3 regions of the Neobacillus sp. BP17 genome follow, and region 3 is predicted to be linked to each of the others. Evidence: predicted binding sites of a transcription regulator. Region 3 holds the regulator's gene; each other region holds the start of a gene.
The links. Region 3 encodes Rex, which represses fermentation and respiration genes when NADH is low (regulators of the CRP and FNR family bind a similar motif). Its sites were predicted from a motif close to TTGTGAAATATTTCACAA; they were not measured.
Positions count from the first base shown of each region.

Region 1 (5,213 bases), 440 kb from region 3:
GAAGAGAGAGATTTCATTGTGGTTGATCCAATGCTGGCAACTGGCGGTTCAGCGGTGGAAGCGATTCGCTCTTTGAAAAAGCGCGGCGCAAAACATATTAAATTTATGTGTCTAATTGCAGCACCAGAAGGCGTAGAGGCTGTCAAGGAAGCCCACCCTGATGTCGATATCTATATTGCGGCATTAGATGAGAAATTGAATGACCACGGCTACATTGTCCCAGGTTTAGGTGACGCCGGGGACCGGTTGTTTGGTACGAAATAGGATCTTTCCTGAAAAAAGTCGAGAAATTACTCGGCTTTTTTTGTTTTTCGCTAAAAATTTGATATCTATATAAAATTGAAGCTTATAATAATAGGTCATCGTTGGATTATGAACGACTTCACTCTTTATTGGCGAAGGCTTGATACCTTTTGAGCGAATTCTAGAGTGTAATGAGCGAATCTTAGGAAGTAATGGGCGAATTTAGTGCGTCAATGAGCGAATTTAAAAAATATCCATTTTTGCATACTTTCCCCCCTCAATGAAAACGATATGGAAAAAGGGGAAATCTGCTGATGAAACTTCTACTGGCATTACTGCTAGCTTTTCAAACTCCTAAAATACTCATTCATCCTTCCATTACCGAAAGCATGCAGGAAACCACCGCGATTATTATCCTGGACAAACCGCACACCGACGAGGAAATCCGACAGCTCCTACAACCTTATAAAGGCGTGAAGCTGCGGCGAATATATCACGAGGCACTGGATGGTTTCTCTGTCCAAGGCAGCGCCGCCTCCCTCGCAAAACTCGCAGCGACGAGCCAGAAACAAATCACCAATGTCTCACCGGTCATCCAGTATCAGGCTGAAACCGAGGAGAGTGTGGAGATTATTGGCGGGGAGGAAGTCCGCAGATTTTTCGATAATAAAAATCAACGACTTACCGGAAAAGGAGTCACGGTGGGGGTGATTGATACCGGCGTCGACTATACACATCCGGACCTCAAGCGAAACTATGCCGGCGGCCGCGACCTGGTCGACAATGACCGTGATCCGATGGAGACGCTTGCCCTCGGTAAGGCGACCATCCATGGGACCCATGTCGCAGGGATCATTGCGGCCAATGGAAAAATCAAAGGCGTCGCCCCGGAGGCAAGAATTGTGGCGTACCGGGCGCTTGGACCGGGCGGTGGCGGGACGACGGAGCAAGTGCTGGCCGCGATAGACCAAGCCATCAAGGATAAAGTTGATATTGTTAATCTTTCCCTCGGAAATGATATCAACGGGCCAGACCTGCCGATCAGCCTTGCCCTTAACCGTGCGGTCGACCGCGGCATCGTCGCGGTAGCGGCCTCGGGAAATTCAGGGCCCAATGTGTGGAGTGTCGGCTCACCAGGAACGGCCTCAAAAGCAATCTCGGTGGGGGCATCAACGCCTACCCTCGAGACTCCATATATATCTATAGTAGGAAGTCGGGAACAATTCCAAATTGAGCCGATGGAAGGCTCAGCCACGTGGAATCTCGACCGTTCCATAGACGTAGCGGATGGAGGGCTCGGCCGGCCTGATGAACTGAAACATGTCGATGGGAAAATTGCTCTCATCGAACGAGGCGTCCTAACGTTCACACAAAAAGCAGAAAATGCTCAAAAAGCGGGAGCAAAAGCGGTGCTGATCTACAATAATGTCAGCGGGGGCCGCTTCATGGGAAACCTGGACTCTCAGCTGACCATCCCTGTCGGAGCACTTGCGAAGGGTGACGGAGTTATTTTACAAAAAGAAATAAAAAAACAAACGACCGCGGCAAGGGTGGTGGTTAGCGAAGAACGGGATCAGCTTGCCGACTTCAGCTCGCGCGGCCCTGTGACAGGCTCATGGGAAATTAAGCCGGATATTGTTGCACCTGGGGTCGCCATTAATTCGACGATTCCGGGCGGCTACCTGTCTTTGCAGGGGACGAGTATGGCCGCACCGCATGTCGCGGGGGCCTGTGCGCTAATCAAGCAGGCCCATCCGGATTGGTCCCCGGAGCAGATCAAAGCGGCGCTGATGAATACGGCAATACCACTGGCTAAATCGAGTACGGCAACGAATCCTAGACAGAGTTATTACCGCACCTTTGAACAGGGAGCCGGCCGAATTCAAGTGGATCAAGCAATCAAAACGAGCACACTCGTATCGCCTAGCAGTATGCACTTTGGGAAATTTACCGAGCAGAGTGATGTCCAGAAGGTCTCCCTCACTGTGGAAAATACGGGTTCGCGTACCCAGACCTATTCATTCGATATCCCGCCGCACGTCGATGGACTCCACTGGCGGCTCCCGTTATCGTTTACGCTGGAACCGAAACAAACAAAAGACATCACTGTGGAGTTAACGGTTGACCCGAACGTGTTTATGGGAAAAATACAAGACGGCTTCCTCAAGCTCCATGCAGGGGCCGCAACCGTTCGAATTCCGTATCTCTATGTGTTGGAGGAGCCGAACTACCCGCGCGTGATGGGGTTTGATTTTACAAATGGCGACAAACCTGGGCAGTATAAGTATGAGGTGTATTTGCCGGGTGGGGCAGAGGAATTTGGAATAGCGTTGTTTAACCCAGAGGATTATCGCTTTGTCGGTTTTTTAGATACGATTACCAATGTGAAAAAAGGACTAATTCATAGGGACATACCGAAGGGAAAACTTCCACGGGAAGGATCGTATCTGGTGAAAGTTTTTGCGAAAAAAGCGAATAAAGAGGATTTTCTCGAACGTATGATTACAATTGAGAAAACACCAGATGAATAATCATGCCCATTATAGGGAAAATTCCTTCTATATTTATGTACCATAATAAAAGTTCATAAAATTGTACCATTAGTATAATTCTAAACGTTCACAAAATAGACACAAAATAGGCAAATATCCTTCACAATTTACAATACAATAGGGATGTTGGATAAAGTTCTGGAATGAAAAATAATTCAGCGAATACTTTGTGGTATAATTCACGTAAATTCATTGACATTGACAGGGTGCTATTGTATGCTAACAAAGGGTGTAAATGATAGGGTTTTCATGTAAAAATATCTATCTGAAGATAGTATTTTGGCTATGAATTTTACCATTGCCCGCTTGACTCTCTCTCCAGAGTGAGGATGTGTTTATATGCGTAAAAACAACCGCAATCCATTTCAAGCTATGGCTTTAATGTCCGCAATTGTCTCCCAATTAGTAGGTTCCATTCTAATAGGTATTTTCTCAGGCAGATGGCTGGATCGTCAGTGGGGCACCGAGCCAATTTTCTTAATAATCGGACTGCTCATCGGTCTTGCAGCGGGCACCTATTCCATGCTTTTATCCATCCGCCATTTCTATTCAGGAGAAAAATAACTATGCCAGATTTCAGAGTTATGTACAACAGGCAGCGCAAATGGATTTTTTACTTGTTGTCCATTTATGTTCTAGGCTGGGGCTTCACATCTTATCAAACCGTATTTTTAGGACTGATTCTTGGGACATGCTTCAGTTATCTGAACCTTTGGTTCTTGGTTAGAAAGACGGAGAGTTTTGATAAAAAAGTAACTGAGGGCAAAAAGCCTAAATCCTTAGGGTCGCTCTCGAGAATGGCGATGGCTGGAATTGCCGCGTTAATCGCCTTGAGATATCCAGAGCAATTCAATATGATTTCCTTAGTGGTAGGATTGATGACATCCTATATTGTCATTATGATAGATTATTTTTACCATGCTTTGCATGTACATAAATGAAGCGGAAGCGAGGTGAGTTTACATGCATCATGAGGCTCCAGAGTTTGAATTTATGGGTCTTTGGTTTAATGGCGCAAATATGCTGATGATTACGATTGCTAGTTTAATCGTTTTCTTAATAGCTGTCCTTTCTACACGAAAGTTAGCAATGAAACCCACAGGGATGCAAAACTTCTTTGAATGGGTGATGGACTTTGTAAAAGGGATCATTAACAGCACGATGGACTGGAAAGAAGGCGGAAGATTCCACATCCTTGGAATTACATTGATTATGTATATTTTTGTATCCAATATGTTAGGCCTTCCATTTTCAATCGTGGTTGATGATAAGCTTTGGTGGAAATCACCAACAGCCGACCCAATCATTACTTTGACATTGGCCGTTATGGTCTTGGGACTATCCCACTATTATGGCGTCAAGTTAAAAGGTGCAAAGGGTTATGGAGAAGGGTTCTTCGCTCCGATGAAATTCTTATTCCCTTTGAAAATTATTGAGGAATTTGCCAATACGCTGACTCTTGGTCTGCGTCTATATGGTAACATTTACGCTGGTGAGTTGCTTTTATCTCTATTAGCAGCAGGATTAGCGCACCAAGGTATTGCCGGTACGATCGCAGCGATTCCGCTGACAATGGTATGGCAAGGGTTCTCTATTTTCGTTGGTACGATCCAAGCTTATATTTTCACAATGTTAACAATGGTTTACTTGGCTCATAAAGTGAGTCACGACCATTAATAATACACCGTTCATTTTTATGAACACTATAAAAAAATAATTTATGTTTCATACATTTAAGGAGGAAAAAAAGTAATGACAGGATCAATTGGTGTTTTAGCAGCAGCAATCGCAATCGGTTTAGCAGCAGTAGGAGCAGGTATTGGTAACGGTCTTATCGTAGGACGTACAGTAGAAGGTATTGCTCGTCAACCAGAACATCGTGGTTTACTACAAACAACAATGTTTATCGGGGTTGCGTTAGTTGAAGCATTACCGATTATTGGGGTAGTTATCGCGTTCATGGTATTAAATAAATAATTTTAGGCAAATTTACATTGGCGATGATCAACAAATCTTCGCCATTCATTTATGCGTTTTTTCTATCGTTAAGCAACTCTTGAAAGGAGTGAACCGAGGGTGTTAACAAACAGTTTTGTATTAGCGACTGCTGCGGAAGGCGGCGGCCACATTAATACTGGAGATATCTTCTTCCAGCTCATCGTTTTTATTGTTTTGTTAGCCTTGCTCAAAAAGTTTGCTTGGGGTCCATTAATGGGCATCATGAAACAGCGTGAAGAGCATATTGGTAACGAAATTAGTGCGGCGGAAAACAGCCGTTTAGAAGCACAAAAGATTTTACAAGAGCAGCGCGATCTTTTAAAAGAAGCTCGTAATGATGCTCAAAACCTAATTGAAGGTGCGAAGAAGCAAGGCGATATCCAGCGTGAAGAGATTATCGCAGCGGCCCGCACGGAAGCT
Region 1 is NZ_CM184198.1:5,553,077-5,558,289, reverse strand. Features, by position in the region: gene upp (uracil phosphoribosyltransferase) at 1-264, shown strand, start outside; gene AC4QJR_RS27145 (S8 family serine peptidase) at 558-2,774, shown strand; gene AC4QJR_RS27140 (AtpZ/AtpI family protein) at 3,135-3,359, shown strand; gene AC4QJR_RS27135 (ATP synthase subunit I) at 3,362-3,736, shown strand; gene atpB (F0F1 ATP synthase subunit A) at 3,759-4,472, shown strand; gene atpE (F0F1 ATP synthase subunit C) at 4,548-4,772, shown strand; gene atpF (F0F1 ATP synthase subunit B) at 4,872-5,213, shown strand, end outside.
Region 1: a site for Rex is predicted at 2,963-2,980, ahead of AC4QJR_RS27140 (AtpZ/AtpI family protein). Genes of this name have one in related genera too.

Region 2 (5,213 bases), 2.1 Mb from region 3:
TTCTTAAGATAAAGTACCAATGGGTGAATAATATTTGTCCTTGCTGGATCAGATAAGGAACCAACAAAAGAATATTCCACACTCCATGCCCATAATAACTTTAAAGCAATTCCTAAAAAAATACTTACATAAAGAGCGTTAAGGGCATTTATATCTGAACTGTCGATAAGCAATTGAAACAAATATTATCACCTCACTTAAATGTCAATGATATGAGTATATAGGAGATAAGGTAAAGAATCAATTTAATACTTGCCAAAATGCCAGATTATGAAGATATTTACTTATTGGCCAATAGGATAAGTATTAAAGTTTCCAAATTATGCACAGTATCTAAAAACACTGATTCAAACCGAATCAGTGTTTTTGGATTGGTGCATTCCAGTGTGCAGTTATTTTTTTATAGGCAAACTCCACATTTTCCTCTGTGGGCGGCTCAATAGAATGGAGTTGATATTCATGTCCGAGTGCTTCCCACTTATAAACACCGAGTTTGTGGTAGGGAAGAATTTCAATCTTTTGGACGTTATTAAGTGTCCCAATAAATTCACCAAGTTTTGTTAAATCATCAGGATCATCTGTTATCGTTGGAACGAGCACGTGGCGAACCCAGATAGGAACATGATGATTGGATAAGAATGTTGCGAATTCAAGAATATGGTCATTAGCCATTCCTGTTAATTGAATATGTTTTTTCCGGTTAATATGTTTCAGATCCAATAGGATTAAATCAGTATACTGGAGCAATTCCTCTAATTGGTCAACAAAAAGCTTTGAATGAGAGAAGCAGCCACCGGAAGAGTCAATGGTCGTATGAATCCCTTTCTTTTTACATTCCTTAAATAATTCTGTTAAGAAAGGGATTTGCAGCAAGGGTTCACCACCGCTCACTGTAATTCCACCACTAGAAGACTGAATAAAAGGCAGATAGGACATAAGATCATCCATGATATCGGAAACAGTCATTTCTTTGCCGCTGCCAATTTCCCACGTATCAGCATTATGGCAAAACTGGCACCGCAATAGGCAGCCTTGTGTAAAAATAACATAGCGGATACCTGGTCCGTCGACTGTACCTAATGTTTCGATTGAATGAATATTTCCGTTCATGATGATGATCCCCCTTAGTTTTCCAGGACCCCCGATTAAAGGGCCCTGAATGGTTAACAATATAATTAATTAATGAAGTTCTATGAATCCAGCTCCAGCGCCTAGGGGCTCGGGGTCATAAGCCAATCCGTCAAGAAGGTTAAAGAGCAACCTTCTCGCCGGCTCGTCTTATGCCTGTCGCCCCTGGACAAGGCGCTTCCGCTTTTTAAAGTGACTCATGGAATGTTCGATTAATAACGTCTAACTGTTGTTCTTTTGTTAATTTAATGAAGTTAACTGCATATCCAGAAACACGGATTGTTAATTGTGGGTAAAGCTCTGGGTGTTCCATTGCATCAATTAATGTTTCGCGATTAAAGACGTTAACGTTTAAGTGATGACCTGATTTAATAGCATATCCATCTAGGATTGATACAAGGTTACGGGTTTGGCTTTCTTCCTCTTTACCTAATGCTTTAGGCACGATTGAGAAGGTATTTGAAATTCCATCCATCGCATAGTTGTATGGAAGCTTCGCAACTGAAGATAGTGAAGCTAGTGTTCCTTTTGTGTCACGGCCGTGCATCGGGTTAGCACCTGGTGCAAATGGTTCTCCCATACGACGTCCATCAGGTGTATTACCGGTTTTCTTTCCGTAGACTACGTTAGATGTAATCGTTAAGATAGATAGTGTGTGAACAGAATCACGGTAAGTTTGGTGCTTACGAAGCTTTTTCATAAAGGTTTTAAGCACTTCTACAGCAATCGCATCGACTCGGTCATCGTTGTTTCCGTATTTAGGGAAGTCCCCAGTTGTTTCGAAATCAACCGCAAGACCATTTTCATCACGGATTACCTTGACTTCACCGTATTTAATCGCACTTAGTGAATCAGCGACAACGGAAAGACCAGCGATACCTGTTGCCATCGTACGAAGAATCTTAGTGTCGTGTAAGGCCATTTCAATTCTTTCATAACTGTATTTATCATGCATATAGTGAATGACATTTAAGGTGTTGATATAAAGACCAGCAAGCCATTCCATCACAAGATCGAATTTTTGCATGACTTCTTCATAGTTTAATACTTCGGATGTAATTGGCTGATATTGTGGTCCCACTTGAATTTTTAATTTTTCATCTACCCCGCCGTTAATAGCGTATAGGAGTGCTTTTGCAAGGTTAGCACGGGCACCAAAGAACTGCATTTGCTTACCAATTTCCATTGCTGAAACACAGCAAGCAATTCCGTAGTCATCCCCATATTCTGGGCGCATAATATCGTCGTTTTCATATTGAATCGAGCTAGTTTTGATGGACATTTTCGCACAATATTTCTTAAAGTTTTCGGGTAACTGCGGTGACCATAAAACTGTTAAGTTTGGTTCTGGTGCAGCACCTAAGTTGTCTAATGTATGCAGGAAGCGGAATGAGTTTTTCGTTACTAGGGAACGACCATCATTTGCCATACCGCCGATTGATTCTGTTACCCATGTAGGGTCTCCACTGAATAATTCATTATAATCTGGTGTGCGGGCAAATTTTACAAGACGAAGCTTCATAATAAAGTGGTCGACTATTTCTTGTACTTCTTCTTCGGTTACTGTTCCGTTTTTTAAATCTCTTTCTACGTAAATATCTAGAAATGTTGACACGCGGCCAAGGCTCATCGCGGCACCGTTTTGTTCCTTAATCGCTGCTAAGTACCCAAAGTACACAAATTGGAATGCTTCAGCCGTATTTTTAGCTGGTTGACTAATATCAAATCCATAGCTGTTTGCCATTTCCTTTAGTTCTTTTAAAGCACGAATTTGTTCAGCAAGTTCTTCACGAAGGCGCATATTATCTTCAGTCATTACTTTGCTAGTGTTCCTTTGGTCCTTTTGCTTTTCTTGGATTAAGAAATCAACACCGTAGAGAGCAACGCGGCGATAATCCCCAATAATGCGGCCGCGGCCATAAGCATCAGGAAGACCGGTAATAATTGCAGCTTTACGAGCAAGCATCATTTCATCTGTGTAGGCATCGAAAACACCTTGATTGTGAGTTTTACGGAACTCAGTAAAGATTTTTTCAATTTCAGGGTTTAATTGGTACCCATAAGCTTCACAAGCTGCTTTTGCCATACGGATCCCACCAAATGGCTGCATGGAACGATTAAACGGTTTATCGGTTTGTACACCAACAATTTTTTCAAGGTCTTCGTTAAGGTAACCAGGTCCATGGGAAGTTATTGTTGATACGGTTTCAGTGTCCATATCCAATACGCCGCCCTTTTCGCGCTCTTGTTTGGTTAATTCCATTACCTGTGCCCAAAGTTTAGTGGTAGCTTCTGTAGGACCTGCTAAAAATGAATCATCTCCTTCGAAAGGAGAAAAATTATTAAGGATAAAATCGCGAACGTTAACTTCTTTTGACCAAGCACCTTTTGTAAATCCAGTCCATTGTTCCATTAGTAATCACCTCATATTTTTTATAAAACAATATAACAGTTTGGTTGTTTCTTCTATAAATCGAGTATAACAGGTTTTTTGTGAAAAAAGGCACGTATATTAGTAACAATTGTTAACGTTTTGTGAAGTCTTATTTAAAGGGGATAATTAGTAATGTCTTCAGATTGTTAATATAGTTTTATAGAATCAATTTCCAAACTGTACTATAATTATTTTTGTAAATTTCAAAACTGTTATATATGAAGAAATTTATAAAAACAAGGTGTTAACATTAAAAAAGATTGAAACAGCAGTTCTTTTATCATGAAAAAAAACAGGAGAAGAATCCCCTGTTTTTAATCCACTACTATATAAGCAATCATTGGACCATTATGTGAGCGATCGGAATGGACTTCACAAATTAACCGATACGTACCTTCTTTTTCAAATTGTAAGGGAACAATTGTTTCTTCGCCCTTTTTGACGGTCCCTTTTATTTTAGTTCCTTCTATATAAAAGGGGTGCTCTTCACCGTTGATTCCGCTAATAAATAACCTTACTTTTTCACCTTTCTCTAAAAATACTGTCCCGGGATCCCATCGATAAGCCTCCATTTCTTTTCCATTTTTCATTTTCGTACTGAATTCTGCAGTAACCATGTGAATTTCACGGATATCTTTCGATTGCTGATTAAAAACAGTTATATCCCCGGCTTTTAACATGAACCAGGCTGACAGGGAGAAAAGTACAACCCCTATTGCAACAAAGAATAGAAGTGTTTCCTTTTTAAAGACTAAAAATTTCATTTCGTACCCCCTCATAAATTTGTCCTACTTTATACTTATGCTAAGTGGGGGAGAAAACTTGTCTATTATTTTGTGAGATTTGAGTTGTTTTGGTTAACACTTATACCTTCAAACATGGTTGAACATAAATAAAAATGTCTAGAATAAGAAGTAACACCCTATAGAGTGAGATAATTTTTCTTTGTTTTTCTATTAGAAAAGTTTATAGTAAAAACAGGAAATGTGTTTCTATGTAAATTAGATGTTGCTAATTAATTCGCAAATAATTAGGTGGTTAGCTTGTTGGGGATTAGAAAAGAAAGAATATTAAAGGCGCTAAAATTTATTTTTCCGTTGTTACTGTTAATCTTTGCAATTATCGAAATCAAAAAATTTACTCAAAACATAAATATGGACTTACTTAAGGAAGAACTAAGTCAACTTGATATGGGGCGCCTTCTATTTATAATATTTATCACTTTCATAGCTGTCTTACCCATGTTGCTTTACGATGTGGTTCTAGTACGAATATTAAAATTAAAAGTTCCAATCAGAGATTTATTAGAGCAATCATTTATTGCTAATTCGTTTTCAAATTTAATTGGCTTTGGTGGAATAATCGGGGCAATGTTACGGACGTATTTCTTTCATAAGCACGAACCGGACAAGCGCAAACTTTTAGGGGTTATTGCATCCGTATCATTATTTTATTTAACTGGTATTTCAGTGCTATCATGGATCGTCACAAACAATTTTCGTAACTTTCCGTTGTTTGTTGACACAAAATGGCTCTATTTTGCAGTGGTGGGAGTTGGTTTATATTTACCACTATTTTTATTTATACATATCTTAAAATCAAGAAAAGGAAGTCCATCTCTAGTTAGTGCCAATAGTACCTTGAAGCTAAT
Region 2 is NZ_CM184198.1:3,870,625-3,875,837, reverse strand. Features, by position in the region: gene AC4QJR_RS18745 (hypothetical protein) at 1-182, opposite strand, end outside; gene pflA (pyruvate formate-lyase-activating protein) at 358-1,110, opposite strand; gene pflB (formate C-acetyltransferase) at 1,316-3,541, opposite strand; gene AC4QJR_RS18730 (cupredoxin domain-containing protein) at 3,877-4,326, opposite strand; gene mprF (bifunctional lysylphosphatidylglycerol flippase/synthetase MprF) at 4,609-5,213, shown strand, end outside.
Region 2: a site for Rex is predicted at 3,620-3,637, ahead of pflB (formate C-acetyltransferase). Genes of this name have one in related genera too.

Region 3 (16,004 bases):
ACCCTTTTTGAAGATCCGCCAGCGCCAGGGCAGCAAGCTCCTCCTGCTCCAATTTCTTCTCTACATAATAATCATAATCCCCTAAATACTCTGTACTGCCATGGCGGCTCAGTTCCAAGACCTTTGTGGCAATTCGGTTAATAAAATACCTGTCATGGGAGACAAAAAGAATTGTGCCAGGGTAATCGATTAATGCATTCTCAAGAACTTCCTTGCTATCTAAATCCAAATGGTTGGTGGGCTCATCTAAAATTAGAACATTGGCTTTTTCCAACATCAGCTTAGCTAAAGCAAGTCGAGCTTTCTCCCCGCCGCTTAAAGTGGAGACAATTTTTAAGACATCATCACCGGAAAATAAGAAATTACCAAGAACCGTTCGAATCTCTTTTTCGTTTTTTAACGGGTAATCATCCCAGAGTTCATTCAAAACACGCTTATTGGAAGTTAATTCAGCCTGTTCCTGATCGTAATATCCGATGGAAAGGTTTGTTCCATAGAGAATGGTTCCGTCTAGGGCAGGAAGCTTTTTAATAATTGTTTTTAATAAGGTTGATTTACCAATTCCATTTGGGCCAACTAAGGCAATGCTTTCTCCTTTATAGGCACGAAAAGAAATGGCTTCTGAGACCTTTTCGCCCTGATAACCGACAGCAAGGGAATCGACCGTTAACACGTCATTGCCGCTTTGTTTTTCAATTTCAAACGAGAAGTTTGCCGATTTTTCATCTCCTAAGGGGCGGTCCATCAGTTCCATCTTCTCTAACTTTTTGCGGCGGCTTTGGGCTCGTTTGGTCGTTGATGCACGTGCCAAATTCCGGTTGATAAAATCCTGAAGATCTGCCACCTCTTGCTGTTGCTTTTCAAAAAGCTTTAAATCACGCTCATAATTGGCCGCTTTTTGATCTAGGTAGGAACTATAGTTGCCTGTGAATCGTTGGATTTGCTTACGGGACACTTCATATACCTGCGTAACCACCTTATCTAAAAAATAGCGGTCATGGGAAACAATCAAAATGGCCCCGTGATAACTTTGTAAATATTGCTCCAGCCAGGACAGGGTATCAATATCAAGATGGTTGGTCGGCTCGTCCAATATTAAGATATCGGGCTTAGTTAATAGCAGTTTACCAAGGGCAAGACGCGTTTTCTGTCCGCCGCTTAAACTTGATATCATCAAGGATTTATCAGGGAAATTTAACCCATGGAGTACAGAACGGAGCTCTGCCTCGTATTGATATCCACCCTGCTCCTTAAATTTCACTTGAAGATGGTCGTACTCTTTTAGGATTCTCTCGTATCTTCCAGTATCATCAAATACATTAGGATCGGCCATTTGCTCTTCAAGGGCCCGAAGTGACTTTTCCATTAAACGCAGCGGTTCAAATACAGTCAACATCTCGTCCCATATCGACAAAGTGGACTCTAAACCAGTATTTTGGGCTAAATAGCCAATCATTACTTCTTTTGGTTTGATGATTTCACCGCCATCATGTGACAAGTGGCCAGCAATAATCTTCAATAATGTTGATTTTCCTGCCCCGTTGCGACCAACTAGAGCCACACGGTCTCGAGTTTGTAATTCTAATTTAATATTCGATAAAATTAGGTCAGCACCATAATATTTTTGTAGTTGATTAACCTGTAACAAAATCATTCTTTTTCACCTCTATTACATAGGTTTAGTGTACCTTATTCCCCGTATATCGGCAATAAACTGAGGCGCAGATTAGGTGGATGAAGGTGTTAAATCGGCAAAAACCTTGAATTTCGTTCAAAGTTTCACAGACAGATAAGGAAAAATAGTGTATGATTTGAAGGGAGGATTATTTATATGGCAGAATTAACGCATTTTAATGAAGAAGGCCGAGCAAAAATGGTCGATGTCAGTGATAAGCCAGAAACAGCACGGACGGCACTTGCTCATTCCAGTATTACAGTTAGGAAAGAAATTTACGATAGAATTACGAATCACGCGATAAAAAAAGGTGATGTCTTAGCAGTGGCACAGGTAGCTGCGGTCATGGCAGCAAAGAAGACGTGGGATTTGATTCCGATGTGTCATCCGATTCCCTTAACGGGGGTTAATATATCTTTTTCCTGGGAGCAGGACACAGAAGAGAATTATCGCTTAAATATATCGGCAGCCGTTAAAACCAAGGGGAATACAGGTGTAGAAATGGAAGCGTTAACAGCTGCGTCAGCATGCGCTTTAACGGTTTATGATATGTGTAAAGCAGTTGATAAAGGTATGGTGATTGGCCCTACATATCTTGTCGAAAAAACAGGCGGTAAAAATGGTGATTTTAAGAGAAACGAAAAAGTTAAATGATTTTTAACTAAATTATCCATGGGGTGTGGGAGATTATGAGTAATGAAACAATGAAAATACCACAGGCGACAGCCAAACGGCTGCCCCTTTATTACCGATTTCTTAAAAACCTGCATTCTTCCGGTAAGCAAAGGGTTTCATCAGCCGAACTAAGTGAAGCCGTAAAGGTCGACTCAGCCACGATTCGCCGCGATTTTTCTTATTTCGGAGCATTAGGAAAAAAAGGTTATGGGTATAATGTCAATTATTTGATTTCCTTCTTTCGTAAAACCTTGGACCAGGATGAATTAACAAAGGTTGCTTTAATAGGGGTAGGAAATCTGGGCACGGCATTTTTAAACTATAATTTTTTAAAGAATAATAACACGAAAATAGAATGTGCCTTTGATGTGGATCCAGAAAAAATGGGAACAAAAATTCGCGAGGTCCCGGTTTATCATATGGATGAATTGGAGAAGGTTTTATCTGAGGGAGGTATATCCGTTGCGATATTAACGGTTCCAGCCCCAGTTGCACAGATGATTACTGATCGACTTGTGAGTGCAAATATAAAGGGAATATTAAACTTTACGCCAGCACGCTTAAATGTTCCCCCGCAAATTAGAGTCCATCATATTGACTTAGCAGTGGAACTGCAATCGCTTGTTTATTTTTTAAAGCATTATCCGACGGTGGAATTAGAGGAAGAAGAATAGTAATTTAGTTAAGAGCTTTTCACAATATTTGTGGAGAGCTCTTTTGTATGCTTGCTTTTTTTAATTACATAATCTATCAAAATACTGAGGGCTGGACTAAGATGTAGGTAGTTTATTTGCAAGCGATTACTATCGGGATTATAGATCACACATTCCCTAGAGTGACATCTAGGGTTTTTGCAATTGGAGGGGATGAAGTTGGCGATCGTGCTGACTATGTTTGTACTTGGGGTATTATTAGGATTTGTCGGAGCAGGAGGTTCTGGCTTTATTATTGCCATTTTAACAGTGGGTTTTGGAGTTCCCATCCATGTAGCGTTAGGGACATCTTTAGCTGCCATGGTGTTTACTACCTTGTCAGGTGCGTACAGTCATTTTCGACAAGGAAATATTTCGATTAAAACGGGTCTAATTGTCGGAGGCTTTGGGTCGATTGCTTCCTTTATTGGTTCAAAGCTTGCTGGTTTGATTCCCATCCATTCCTTGCATTGGTTAACCGCAGGGATGTTGTTTCTATCAGCTATGATCTTGGTCGTACGATTGTTTATCGTTCAAAAAATTAAGGCAAACTATAAAAAAGACGAACCGAGCAACCTTCTTCTCATTAAGAAAGCAGCGCTAGTCGGTTTGGTTACCGGGTTGTTGTCTGGGACATTTGGGATTGGTGCTGCACCGTTCATTCAAATCGGACTGCTTTTAATCTTGGGACTTACGCTTAAACAATCTGTGGGTACAACCATGCTTGTTATTCTGCCCATCGCTTTAGCAGGGGGAGCTGGCTATTATTTTCAAGGATACTTGAACTTCCCATTGTTATTTGAAGTGGTGGCAGGAACCATGATTGGTTCTTATGTCGGGGCTAAGTTTACGGACTTTGCACCTCAGCCCGTTTTAAAAAGTGCGATGGTCCTGACCCCTATTTTAGCAGGAGCTATATTACTGATAAGCTAAAGAAAGCTTCCAAGGCTGCAAAGTTCTGTCATAGCAAGCTTTGCAGCTTTTTTGCGTTTACTTTACTTACCTGAATGATTACATTGTCATCAAGGGGTGCATCAAGATGGTGCCTGACACCCGGTACAGCTGGAGGGAAATATGAGAAGGGGCAGATGGAGTTTAAAATCAGTGATTATTGTCTTCGTTTGTGTAGTGGTTACTTTTTCGCTGTTGATAACGGATTTACTTATAAGTTCCAGAATTGCTTCAGAGACGGAAAAGAATCAGGCGGAGCAAGCAAGAAGTGTAGCTCGCATGGTTGCACATAGTCCGCTTGTGATTGAGGCGATGAGTGGGAAACGCGATGAAAAGGACATTCAAAGCTATGCAAATGAAATGAGGAAAGTTACAAATGTTTACTTTATTGTCGTGATGGATATGAATGCCATTCGAAAATCCCACCCCGACAGTAAAAAAATAGGGTTGCCATTCAGGGGTGGAGATGAAGGGCCTGTTTTAAAAGGAAGAGAGCATGCGTCAATATCAAAGGGATCGCTGGGACCTTCATTACGCTCTTTTACACCCATTAAGGACGAAAAAGGGAAACAAATCGGGGCAGTGGCCGTTGGGATTTCGCTGGATAATGTGGAAAAGGCCGTCAAAAAGAGCCGAACTGGGATCTATATTGGAACCCTGATCGGCCTATTAATCGGTGTTCTTGGGGCTGTTATTTTAGCTAGATATATCAAAAAAATCTTACTTGGGCTTGAGCCGTTTGCGATCGCAAAATTATTAGAAGAAAGAAGCGCTATGCTTCAATCCGTCAGAGAAGGAATAGTCGCGGTTGATCAAGAGTCAAAGATAACACTTGTCAACCGAGCTGCTTTAAAGATGTTTCACAAGGCAGGACTGCCGGATAATCCGAAGGGGGTAAATATAGAAAGGTATTTGTCTACCACGCGCTTAAAAGATCTCTTACAAACGGGTAAAGCTGAATTGGATGAAGAACAGAATTTAAATGGAATGACTATTTTAACTAATCGAGTCCCTGTTATTGTTGGGAATAAGGTCGTAGGGGCCATTGCAACTTTTCGCGATAAAACAGAAATACAAGTACTCGCCGAAGAACTGACTGGAGTGAGAACTTACGCCGATGCACTTCGAGCCCAGGCACATGAATATATGAATAAGCTTCATGTTATTTTAGGGATGGTCCATACAGGGTATTATGAAAAAGTTGTTGAATACATCAATGAAACGGTTAATCATCGCAATAACGAAATTGGCTTTGTGACCAAAAAAATAAAGGACCCTGTATTAGCAGGCTTTTTAATTGGAAAGTTAAGTTATGCAAGGGAATCGGGGACAGAGTTATCAGTTTTGTGTGAACAACCAATTCCTCAACCCGAGGATTCTGATATAACACATGAACTGATTACGATTTTAGGTAATTTAATTGATAATGCGATTATGGCTGTGAGCGGTTGTCCACTCAAAAAAGTAACAGTTTCCCTTGATTATGCAGATGATATTTTAACAATTGAAGTAAAAGATACCGGAAAAGGGATGAGTGAAGAAATACAAAACCAAATTTTCAACAAAGGGTTCTCCACAAAAGGTGAAAATAGAGGATTAGGATTGTATCTCGTTTCGCAGGCGGTTAAAAAGTTGGACGGGGATTTAATTCTATCATCAAAGCCTGAAAAAGGGACCGTTTTCGCCGTGTATATACCATATGATGGGGAGGGGGACAGAAATGATCCGAGTGATGATCGTTGATGACGATCCAATGGTGGCTGAATTCAATAAACGCTATCTTGAGCAGGTCCCCGGATTTAAATTGATGGCAATGGCTGCATCTGTAGATGAGGCGATTATGAAATTGGAAAAGCTAGAAATCGATCTTATCTTGCTTGATATATTTATGCCGGGGAAACTAGGTTTAGAGCTGTTAACCTACCTCCGCGAAAATGAGAAAGAGACCGATGTAATTATTATTTCAGCAGCGTCAGACATGGAGCGGATTAAAAAGGCTTTGAGGTACGGAGCTGTAGATTATTTAATTAAACCTTTTGAATTTGACCGATTTAGCAGAGCGTTAGTTGACTATAAGAACCAAACAAAGATTATTCAGACACAACATGTAATTAATCAAGACGTGCTGGACCAGCAGATCCTGCACCGAGAGGAAAAGTCTCTTATCGAAGACCTCCCGAAAGGACTGACAAAAGACACCTTAAAACAAATTTGGGAAGCCATTCAGGAATTAAAAAATGCTCCGTTTTCAACAGAGGACGTTGTAAAGGTGGTCGGCATTTCTCGGGTATCGGTCCGTAAGTATTTAAACTTTTTAAAGGAAATCGGAATTCTTGATGTGAAGGTAATTTACGGTACTGTCGGCAGACCTGTATACCAGCATGAATATAATCAAATGAAAGAACATCTAATCAAAGCCTTTTTGTAAGCAGCCGAAAACTGCTTACTTTTTTTATTTACAAAAATCTTATTAAATTTACATAAACTATGAAAGCGTTTCAATCAAGAATATGATATAGACATAAATTTCATAGGGGGATGAATTTATGGAACCAGTTAGAAAATTGCAACCGCTTACGGTTGTTTCAGGGGAAAAGGAAGAAAAGAAAGGTTTTTTAGGTAAAATTGGCAGTATGAAGATAGGGGTTATTCCACTGCCGCTTTATATCGTTATCGCAGCTGTTGTCTACTTTTCAGCTGTCTATAAATTGCTTCCAGCTGACATGATTGGCGGATTTGCCATCATTATTGTTATGGGTATTTTACTTGGTGACCTTGGTATGAAGATTCCGGTCTTGAAGGATATTGGGGGTCCGGCAATTCTAGCACTGTTGGTCCCATCTATATTAGTCTATTTTAGTGTGATTAACACAACTGGAATGAATGCGGTTACGCAATTAATGAAAACATCAAATTTCCTTTATCTATATATCTCTGTTTTAGTAGTCGGAAGTATTCTTGGGATGAATCGCAGAGTCTTAATTCAAGGTTTCACACGAATGTTTATCCCGCTTATTTTAGGGACCATTGCTTCAGTTATCGTAGGGGTCCTTGTTGGTTTGCTTTTTGGATATGATATGAAACACACACTTTTCTATATTGTTGTACCAATAATCGGTGGCGGCATCGGAGAAGGAATTTTGCCTCTTTCATTAGGCTATGCAGAGGTTCTCGGAAAATCTTCAGAAACATTTGTTGGTCAGTTGATCCCCGCCGCTGTAATTGGGAATATTGTCGCTATCGTTTGTGCTGGTATTTTGTCTCGCATAGGTGAGAAAAAGAAACACCTTACGGGTAATGGTGTATTAGTGAAAACAAAAGGCGGCGACGGAATCACAGAAGCCGCAACGATTGATAAGCCGGTTGATTTCCCACTTATGGGTGCAGGATTGTTAATAGCATGCAGTTTCTTTATCTTAGGTGGACTTGGAAATAAATTTCTTGGAATTCCTGGACCAGTGTTAATGATTATTGCAGCAGCAGTAGTAAAAAGTATTAAGATAATGCCAGCTAAAATGGAACAAGGTGCGTATCACTTATATAAATTTGTATCATCAAGTTTAACATGGCCATTAATGGTTGGTTTAGGGATGCTTTATATTCCGCTTAAGGATGTAGTTAAGATCGTAACACCTGGATATGCGGTTGTTTGTGCTTCTGTTGTAGTCGCAATGATTACTACGGGTTACTTTGTAGGAAAATTGATGAAGATGTATCCTGTTGACTCAGCAATTGTTACAGGCTGTCATAGTGGTTTAGGAGGTACGGGGGATGTCGCGATTCTTTCGGCATCTAATCGGATGTCATTAATGCCATTTGCCCAAGTTTCCACAAGAATTGGCGGCGCCTCAACCGTTATATTGGCTATTCTTTTACTGAAATTATTAAGTTAGTAATTCCTCAAAAGGGCTGTGGCTATCTGTCACGGCTCGACTTTTTAAATAATAGATTTGATTTTCGTCACCCAGATTAACATCTAGACTTAGGTTGGAGCAAAAGGAGAAGGTTGGAATGAATGAAAGAATGATCAAAGAAGAGGCCGTGCTGCTTCACAAAAAGCTTGCCGGGAAAATTAGTATTGTCAGTAAGGTAGAAGTTAACAATGCAGATGATTTAAGTTTAGCCTATACACCAGGTGTAGCGGAGCCATGTAAGATTATTGCCAAAAATAGTGAGGCTTCTTTTGAGCATACAGGGCGTGGTAATTTAGTAGCTGTTGTCACAGATGGAACAGCGGTCTTAGGGTTAGGAGATATTGGTCCCGAAGCAGCAATGCCGGTAATGGAGGGGAAGGCAGTTTTATTTAAACAATTCGCAGGGATTGATGCTTATCCGCTCTGCTTGGGAACAAAAAATGTCGATGAAATAGTCAATATCATCAAAGCATTAGAGCCAACGTTCGGCGGAATCAATTTGGAGGATATCGCTGCTCCAAGATGCTTTGAAATTGAAGAACGCTTAAAAAAGGAATTAAACATTCCTGTGTTTCATGATGACCAGCATGGGACAGCAATTGTCGTACTGGCTGGCCTTTTAAATGCACTTAGAATTGTTAAGAAAAGTATCTATAGGGTAAAGGTAGTCATCAATGGCGCAGGTTCTGCTGGGATTGCGATTGCCAAGCTTTTATTAACTGCCGGTTTTAAGGATATTACGTTAGTAAGCTTGGAAGGGATTGTTTGCCCAGGTGAAATGTGGATGAACGATCGGCAGGCAGAAATAGCAGTGAAAACAAACCTGCGAGGGATACAGGGCACCTTACAAGATGCCATTAAAAATACGGATATTTTTATCGGAGTCTCAGGGCCAAAGGCTTTAACTGGAGAAATGTTCAGAACAATGAATAAAGATTCAATCGTTTTTGCAATGGCAAACCCGGTGCCAGAAATCTATCCTGAGGAGGCTATAGCAGCCGGTGCAGCAGTAGTTGGAACAGGCCGTTCTGATTATCCTAATCAGGTAAATAATGTACTCGCTTTTCCAGGGATCTTCCGCGGAGCACTTGATGTAAGGGCAACAGATATCACAGAGGAGATGAAGCTTGCCGCCGCCTACGCCATTTCAAGACTTGTATCGGATGAAGAACTTTCACCGCAGTATATCATTCCAAACGCCTTGGATTCACGTGTAGGGGAAAGAGTTGCCGCCGCCGTTTCGAACGCAGCCATTGAAGAGGGAGTAGCTAGAAAAGGAATGAGTAGCAAAAAACTAGTAGAAATCATTTAGAAATCCAATTCAACCCATTGGTGGGTGTTAGAAGAGAATAAGTTTAATAAGGTCTTTCACGTTAATCAACGTGAAGGGCCTTTTTTTGGTGAAAATAATTAGGACAGCCTAATATTTACATTTGCACTTTACATGCGTAACAGTGTTATGTTACATTGTTTATGGAAAGGGGTTTTTAGTATGAGTGAGGAGTTAATCTCAAAGAAAGACCTATTAGAATTAGCAGGAATATCCTATGGACAGCTATATAGATGGAAACGAAAGGACTTAATCCCGGAAGAATGGTTTGTGCGCAAGTCTACGTTTACAGGTCAAGAAACATTTTTTCCTAAGGAGAAGATCCTTGAAAGAATCGAAAAAATCCAAACAATGAAGGAAAACTTATCCTTAGATGAACTAGCAGACATGTTCTCACCTAATGTAGCAAACTTAAATTATAACAAGGATGACTTAATAAAACGTAACATTGTTTCGACAGCCGTTGTCGATTTTTACTTAGAACAGGAAAACGGTAGTTTGGAATTTAATTTTACAAGGATGCTTGAAGTGTTTGTTTTAGACAAATTGCTTCAATCGGGAGAAATAAACCTAGAGGAAGGGAAAATGGTCTTGCAGGTGTTAAAGGACCATACAGCATTAATTAAGCAAAAAAGCTGTGAGTTAGTGATTACCCGAAAGTTGGGAATGTCATCATGTCTATTACTCGTAAATGCAGAAGAATTTCACTTTGAACGTGGTACCAAGGTAGTCACTGTCCTTTCACTGATGAAGTGCATGGAAGAGATTAAAGCGAAATTATTATAAAGGAGACTGACGATGGATACGAAAAGCAGAGGAGACTTGGTGATTAATGGCTTCGGTGCATCCAACGGGGGGCAGTTCCGCGTTGTTACATTAAATGGCAGAGGAACGATTAACAGCGATTTAGAATGTATGGAACTTGATTGTAATGGTTCAGGTATCCTGAATGGCAATGTTATTGCTGAGAAAGTAAAGGTGAACGGGAATGGGAGGTTCAGAGGGAATCTTGAAGCTCAAAACCTATCGATTGATGGATCTGCACGGATCGACAAAAACCTATCGGTGGAAAAATTAAAGGTGAATGGTAAAAGCACCGTTGGCGGCAGGGTTAAATGTGAGGAAATCAAAATCCATGGCACCTTTACGGCCGGGGAGGATTGTGAAGCGGAAATCTTTAAAGCAGAATCGCAGTTTACGATTGGCGGACTTCTAAATGCTGACCATATCGACATAAAGATGTTTGGAGAATGTAAAGCAAAAGAAATTGGCGGGCAAACGATCACAGTAAAGCAGAAGGGATCATCCTTAGTCGGTCATTTGCTTAAGCCCTTTTATAAACCACAGCTGGAAGTGGAATTAATCGAAGGGGACAAAATTGAACTCGAAAATACTACTGCCAAAATCGTACGTGGAAACCAGGTATCAATTGGTCCCAATTGTCAGATTGGTCTCGTTGAATATACAGAGGAATTTTCGATGGATAAAAAGGCCGTGGTTACTGAAAACAGACGGGTTTAATAGGAGGGAAAAGAGTGATGATGGAAAAGAACGGAAATCTTATTATTAATGGATCGGGAAGCTACCCTGGCGGCCGTTACGAAAAAATCAGTATCCGCGGCGAAGGGACCATTATGACTGATGTGGAATGTTCGGCTTTCAATGTATATGGTACAAGTGAAGCCGCTGAAAATGTTAAAACAGGCTCGGTAAAAGTTTTTGGCGAAGCAGAAGTCAAAAGGAATATGGAAGCCGAGGATACACTTGTGATGGGGACGATGATGGTCGGCGGCAATGCTCACATGAAAAAAATCAAGATTTTAGGATTGCTGGAAGTCGGCGAAGGTCTTACGGGAGATGAGGCAAACATTAAAGGTAGTATTGCGGTGAATGGTGATGTGGAGTATGAGACGTTTGACTCGAGCGGCGGTTTTGAGATTAAAGGCTTACTAACGGCGGATACCATTAAGGTGGGTCTTCGTTTCGGGCAAAGCAGTGCCGAGGAAATCGGCGGCGGGAAAATCACTGTGAAAAAAAGGAGTAACACACTGCTGCCCTTTGGAAAGGAGATCGGGTCCCTTAGTGCGAAAGTTATTGAAGGGGATGACATTTATCTTGAAAATACAAAAGCCGAAATTGTCCGAGGTAACAAAGTGAAAATTGGCCCTGGCTGCCAAATCGGAGTGGTGGAATACAGGGACGATTTCACACATGATTCAAAGGCAACGGTAAAAATTACGACAAAGATATAAGGGAGAAATGTGGATGGTGACGAAGGAAAGTAAGTTAGGACTAGTGGTTGCGGGGCTATTGCTAGGTATTTTGATGGCCTCGATGGATAATACAATTGTCGTTACAGCGATGGGAACAATTGTAGGCGATCTTGGCGGACTAGAAAGCTTTGTCTGGGTTGTTTCCGCCTATATGGTCGCTGAGATGGCAGGGATGCCGATTTTCGGTAAATTATCGGATATGTATGGGCGAAAAAGATTCTATATTTTTGGATTGATCTTGTTTATGGCAGGTTCTGCATTGTGTGGAACAGCTGAAACGATCACGCAATTAAGCATTTATCGGGCGATCCAGGGAATTGGCGGCGGAGCGTTGGTACCGATTGCCTTTACGATTATGTTTGACCTGTTTCCTCCTGAAAAGCGTGGAAAAATGGGTGGACTGTTCGGAGCGGTTTTTGGCTTATCGAGTATTTTTGGGCCATTGCTTGGGGCGTATATCACAGACTATATCAGCTGGCATTGGATTTTTTATATTAACATGCCTCTAGGGATTCTTTCGCTGATTTTTATTACCATTGCCTATAAGGAATCCCCCATTCACAAAAAGCAAATTATTGATTGGTCGGGAGCCGTTACCTTGGTTGGAGCAGTTGTTTGTTTAATGTTTGCGCTTGAACTTGGGGGACAAAAATATGAATGGGATTCTACGGTGATCATGAGCTTGTTTGGTGGATTCGGGCTTCTGTTTTTGATCTTTTTATATGTGGAGACGAAAGCGAAGGATCCGATTATATCCTTTTCGATGTTTAGGAACCGCTTGTTTGCAGGCAGTACGATTGTTGGCTTATTTTATGGTGCGGCATTTATGGCTGCCACGGTGTACATCCCGATTTTTGTGCAAGGGGTGTATGGCGGAACAGCCACTAATTCAGGATTAATTTTATTGCCTATGATGCTTGGTTCGGTCGTTACTGCACAAGCAGGAGGTTTCTTAACGACGAAGATGAGTTACAGAAACATCATGTTTATATCCGGAGTAATTTTGATTGGCGGCTTATTGTTGTTGAGCACGATTTCACCGGATACAAAGAGAGCCGTGTTGACGCTTTACATGATAATTATTGGTTTGGGGGTCGGCTTCTCCTTTTCGGTGTTAAGCATGGCTGCGATTCATCCGTTTGGAATGGAACAAAGGGGCTCTGCCACCTCGACAAGTAACTTTATCCGTTCCTTAGGAATGACGATTGGGATCACCGTTTTTGGTACGATTCAACGAAGTGACTTTAAAGAAGGGTTGGAAAATGCTTTTGCGGGAATGGGGCAGATGCCTAAGGGGCAAAGTTTCGGGGATTCACGTGCCTTATTATCGGAGGAAGCAAGAAAATTAATTCCTGCACCAATTCTCGATAAAATCACGGAGGCGCTCTCAAGTTCGATCGTCCACACATTCACATGGGCTCTCGTCCCAGCCGGCCTTGCTTTCCTATTTATCTTTATCCTTGGGAAAGAGCGGATGGTTATTAATAAGGGGCAAGTGTCGAAATAATTGTTTGAAAAAGTAACTGATTCAAATTAGGTGAAAAAAGCCTATTCGAGTCAGTTTTTTCGTAATAAACAAACTATTTGAGGTTTGAGACTTACTTATGAGCATTGGTCCTGGATATTAGTAAAGTTTTTGCTTGTTCTTTTATGGGGTTTTCGTGTTGTCATTGGTTCTATCGGCGAATTTCCTTGTCTAATCAGCGAATAGGAGAGGTTAATCGGCGAATTTGGACTTCCAATCAGCGAATTGTAAAAAGGTGTCAGGCACCATGTGAAAAAAGAATTTGATATGCTCCCGATAAAGTAGACAGATGAAATAATAAAAATCTGTTTACTTTTTTGGGGGCTTTTTCTATGGGGAAATATTCATCACAAGAAAAATTTGAGATAATAACGGCTTATGAAAACAGAAAAATCTCAGTTTCAGACTTTTGTAAACAACACCACATATCTTCTAGAACTCTGAATGATTGGATTTATCAATTTCAGACATATGGAACTGAATGGCTTCAGGGTTCGGGGGAATGGAAGCGGTATTCGAAGAAAGTAAAAACAGCTGCGGTTAATGACTTTCTTTCGGGTCAATTCTCTCAAGTTGAGATTGTACGTAAGTATGAAATATCAAGTCGTTCAGTGTTACAAGGATGGATTAGGATTTATAATGATCATAGAGAAATAGAAGAGACGAAAAGGGAGAAGAACTCTATGATTAAAGGCCGATCCACGACATTAGAGGAACGATTTGAGATTGTTATGTATTGCATACAGAACGGGAAAAACTATCAACAAACATCTGATCACTTTAATGTTTCCTATCAACAGGTGTATCAATGGATAAAGAAGTTTGAGAAGGAAGGACCGGACGGTCTAGAAGATAAGAGGGGGAAGCGTAAAACGGAATCAGAGTTAACCCCTGAAGAGAAAATACAGCGCGAAATGAAGCGGTTAGAGCAGGAAAATGAACGCCTTCGGGCGGAGAATGCATTCTTAAAAAAGTTGGAGGAACTCGAAAGGAGGCGGTTAAAGAGATAAGCCAGGTCCGTTTGGCCGATAAATATACAGCTATTCAAGAACTTCATGAGAAAGAGAAATTCTCCATTGTGCTATTATGTGAAATTGCGAGAATTCAACGCTCTTCTTATTATAAATGGCTTAATCGCACCCCTCCTGAGAATGAAAAGATGAATGAGGAAATCCTGGAGGAGATAAAACGTCTATATAAGAAAGTGGACGGTATATATGGATACCGCCGCATTACGATGAACCTAAATCGTACCTTACCAAAGTCCATTAATCATAAACGAGTGTATCGATTAATGAGAATAGCTGGAATACAATCCGTTATTAGACGCAAAAGGAAAAAGTATAAGCCAAGCACTCCACAACATGTAGCTGAGAACATCTTGAACAGAGAGTTCCACGCAGAGAAGCAAAATGAAAAATGGTTAACAGATGTAACTGAATTGAAGTATGGAGTCTCACAAAAAGCTTATTTAAGTGCGATTTTAGATTTGTACGATGGATCCATTGTCAGTTATGTATTAGGCAATTCAAATAATAATCCATTGGTATTTAAAACCCTCGATTTAGCTTTGGAAACTAACCCAGGAGCAAAACCTATCCTCCATAGTGATCGAGGATTTCAATACACTTCCCCTACTTTTAAAAGGAAAATTGATAAGGCAGAGCTGGTTCAGAGTATGTCGAGGGTCGGAAGGTGTATCGATAATGGACCAATGGAAGCTTTTTGGGGAACATTGAAAAGTGAAAAGTATTATCTGAACAAGTACAGCACCTTTGAAGAGCTGAAGAAAGACATTGAGGAGTACATAAAATTTTATAATTATGAACGATTACAAAAAAAACTAAACGGCCTAAGCCCCTTAGAATACAGGGCTCAAGCCGCTTAGTGTCATTTATTTATTTCCACTGTCTACTTGACGGGTGTCACTTCAATTCACATGGTGCCTGACACCTTAGTTTTTTCTCTGCTTCTTTTTCTTTAACTGATCTTTGTATTTGATGTGAAAGATGACCATTTTTAGGCCTGAGCCAAAGTCAAAGGTGGCTAATAAAATGAGGAGGTAGCTGAAAAACCCCCAGCCGTTACTTTGTACATCATCAATGGCGAAGTAAGTAAATAAGCCGCCAAGGAGAAAGTAAATCAATCCTGAAAACAAGGGTGAACGTCTCATAGAAATCCTCCGATAAAGTTTTGAACGGCCTCCGCTTGTCTTTGCAGTCGTTCAATATCGTCTTTAAATATAGATTGAACCAAGACAACCATGGTATTCATCGCAACATGGGCAAATATTGGCACAAAAATGGATTTAGTAATAACATAAAGAAAAGCAAACGTAAAGCCCATGGCCGAATAAAGCAAAATGTGCTGAAATTCCATATGTGCTGCAGCAAAAATGACCGAACTAATGAGTGCAGAGATAAAAAAGTTATATCGATTGTGAAGCGATCCGAAAATGATTTTACGAAAAACAATTTCTTCTAAGATGGGGCCAATGATACTCGTAACAATGATCGCCAAAGGAAAGGCCTCGATAATCTTTAGAATATCTTGTGTATTTTCAGAGCCCATTTCCACCCCTAATAGGTTCTCAATGAATGCCGCAACGTATTGGGAAAATAGGGCAAGGAAAATGCCAGCAATGGCCCATACCACCGAAATACCGAATGAACCACCATTCTTTCTATAGCTGCGATCGTTCATTTCCTTTCGAAGCATAAAAACAATAATTAATAAGGCAATCGTAAAACTTGCGAGGAGCCATGACGGAACCGCAAGGCTTTGGTTAATCCCCAAGTATTTAAAGCCATACAAAAAGAGTGGTACACCGATTAAACTTGAAAATTGCATTGCGATGTAAACAACTAAGATTATCCAATATTCTCGTTTCAAATATCTAGTCCCCTTTAGATTCCATTTTAATAATTTTGCCGATTAGGTTATTTATAATCATTCATTTTCAAAGATGC
Region 3 is NZ_CM184198.1:236,855-252,858, forward strand. Features, by position in the region: gene AC4QJR_RS01300 (ABC transporter ATP-binding protein) at 1-1,654, opposite strand, end outside; gene moaC (cyclic pyranopterin monophosphate synthase MoaC) at 1,832-2,329, shown strand; gene AC4QJR_RS01310 (redox-sensing transcriptional repressor Rex) at 2,365-3,024, shown strand; gene AC4QJR_RS01315 (sulfite exporter TauE/SafE family protein) at 3,223-3,975, shown strand; gene dcuS (DcuS/MalK family sensor histidine kinase) at 4,117-5,736, shown strand; gene AC4QJR_RS01325 (response regulator) at 5,714-6,421, shown strand; gene AC4QJR_RS01330 (2-hydroxycarboxylate transporter family protein) at 6,540-7,886, shown strand; gene AC4QJR_RS01335 (NAD(P)-dependent malic enzyme) at 8,005-9,219, shown strand; gene AC4QJR_RS01340 (YhbD family protein) at 9,400-10,023, shown strand; gene AC4QJR_RS01345 (polymer-forming cytoskeletal protein) at 10,036-10,758, shown strand; gene AC4QJR_RS01350 (cytoplasmic protein) at 10,776-11,489, shown strand; gene AC4QJR_RS01355 (MDR family MFS transporter) at 11,503-13,017, shown strand; one part of gene AC4QJR_RS01360 (IS3 family transposase) at 13,368-14,013, shown strand; one part of gene AC4QJR_RS01360 (IS3 family transposase) at 14,013-14,923, shown strand; gene AC4QJR_RS01365 (YdiK family protein) at 14,990-15,208, opposite strand; gene AC4QJR_RS01370 (CPBP family intramembrane glutamic endopeptidase) at 15,205-15,927, opposite strand.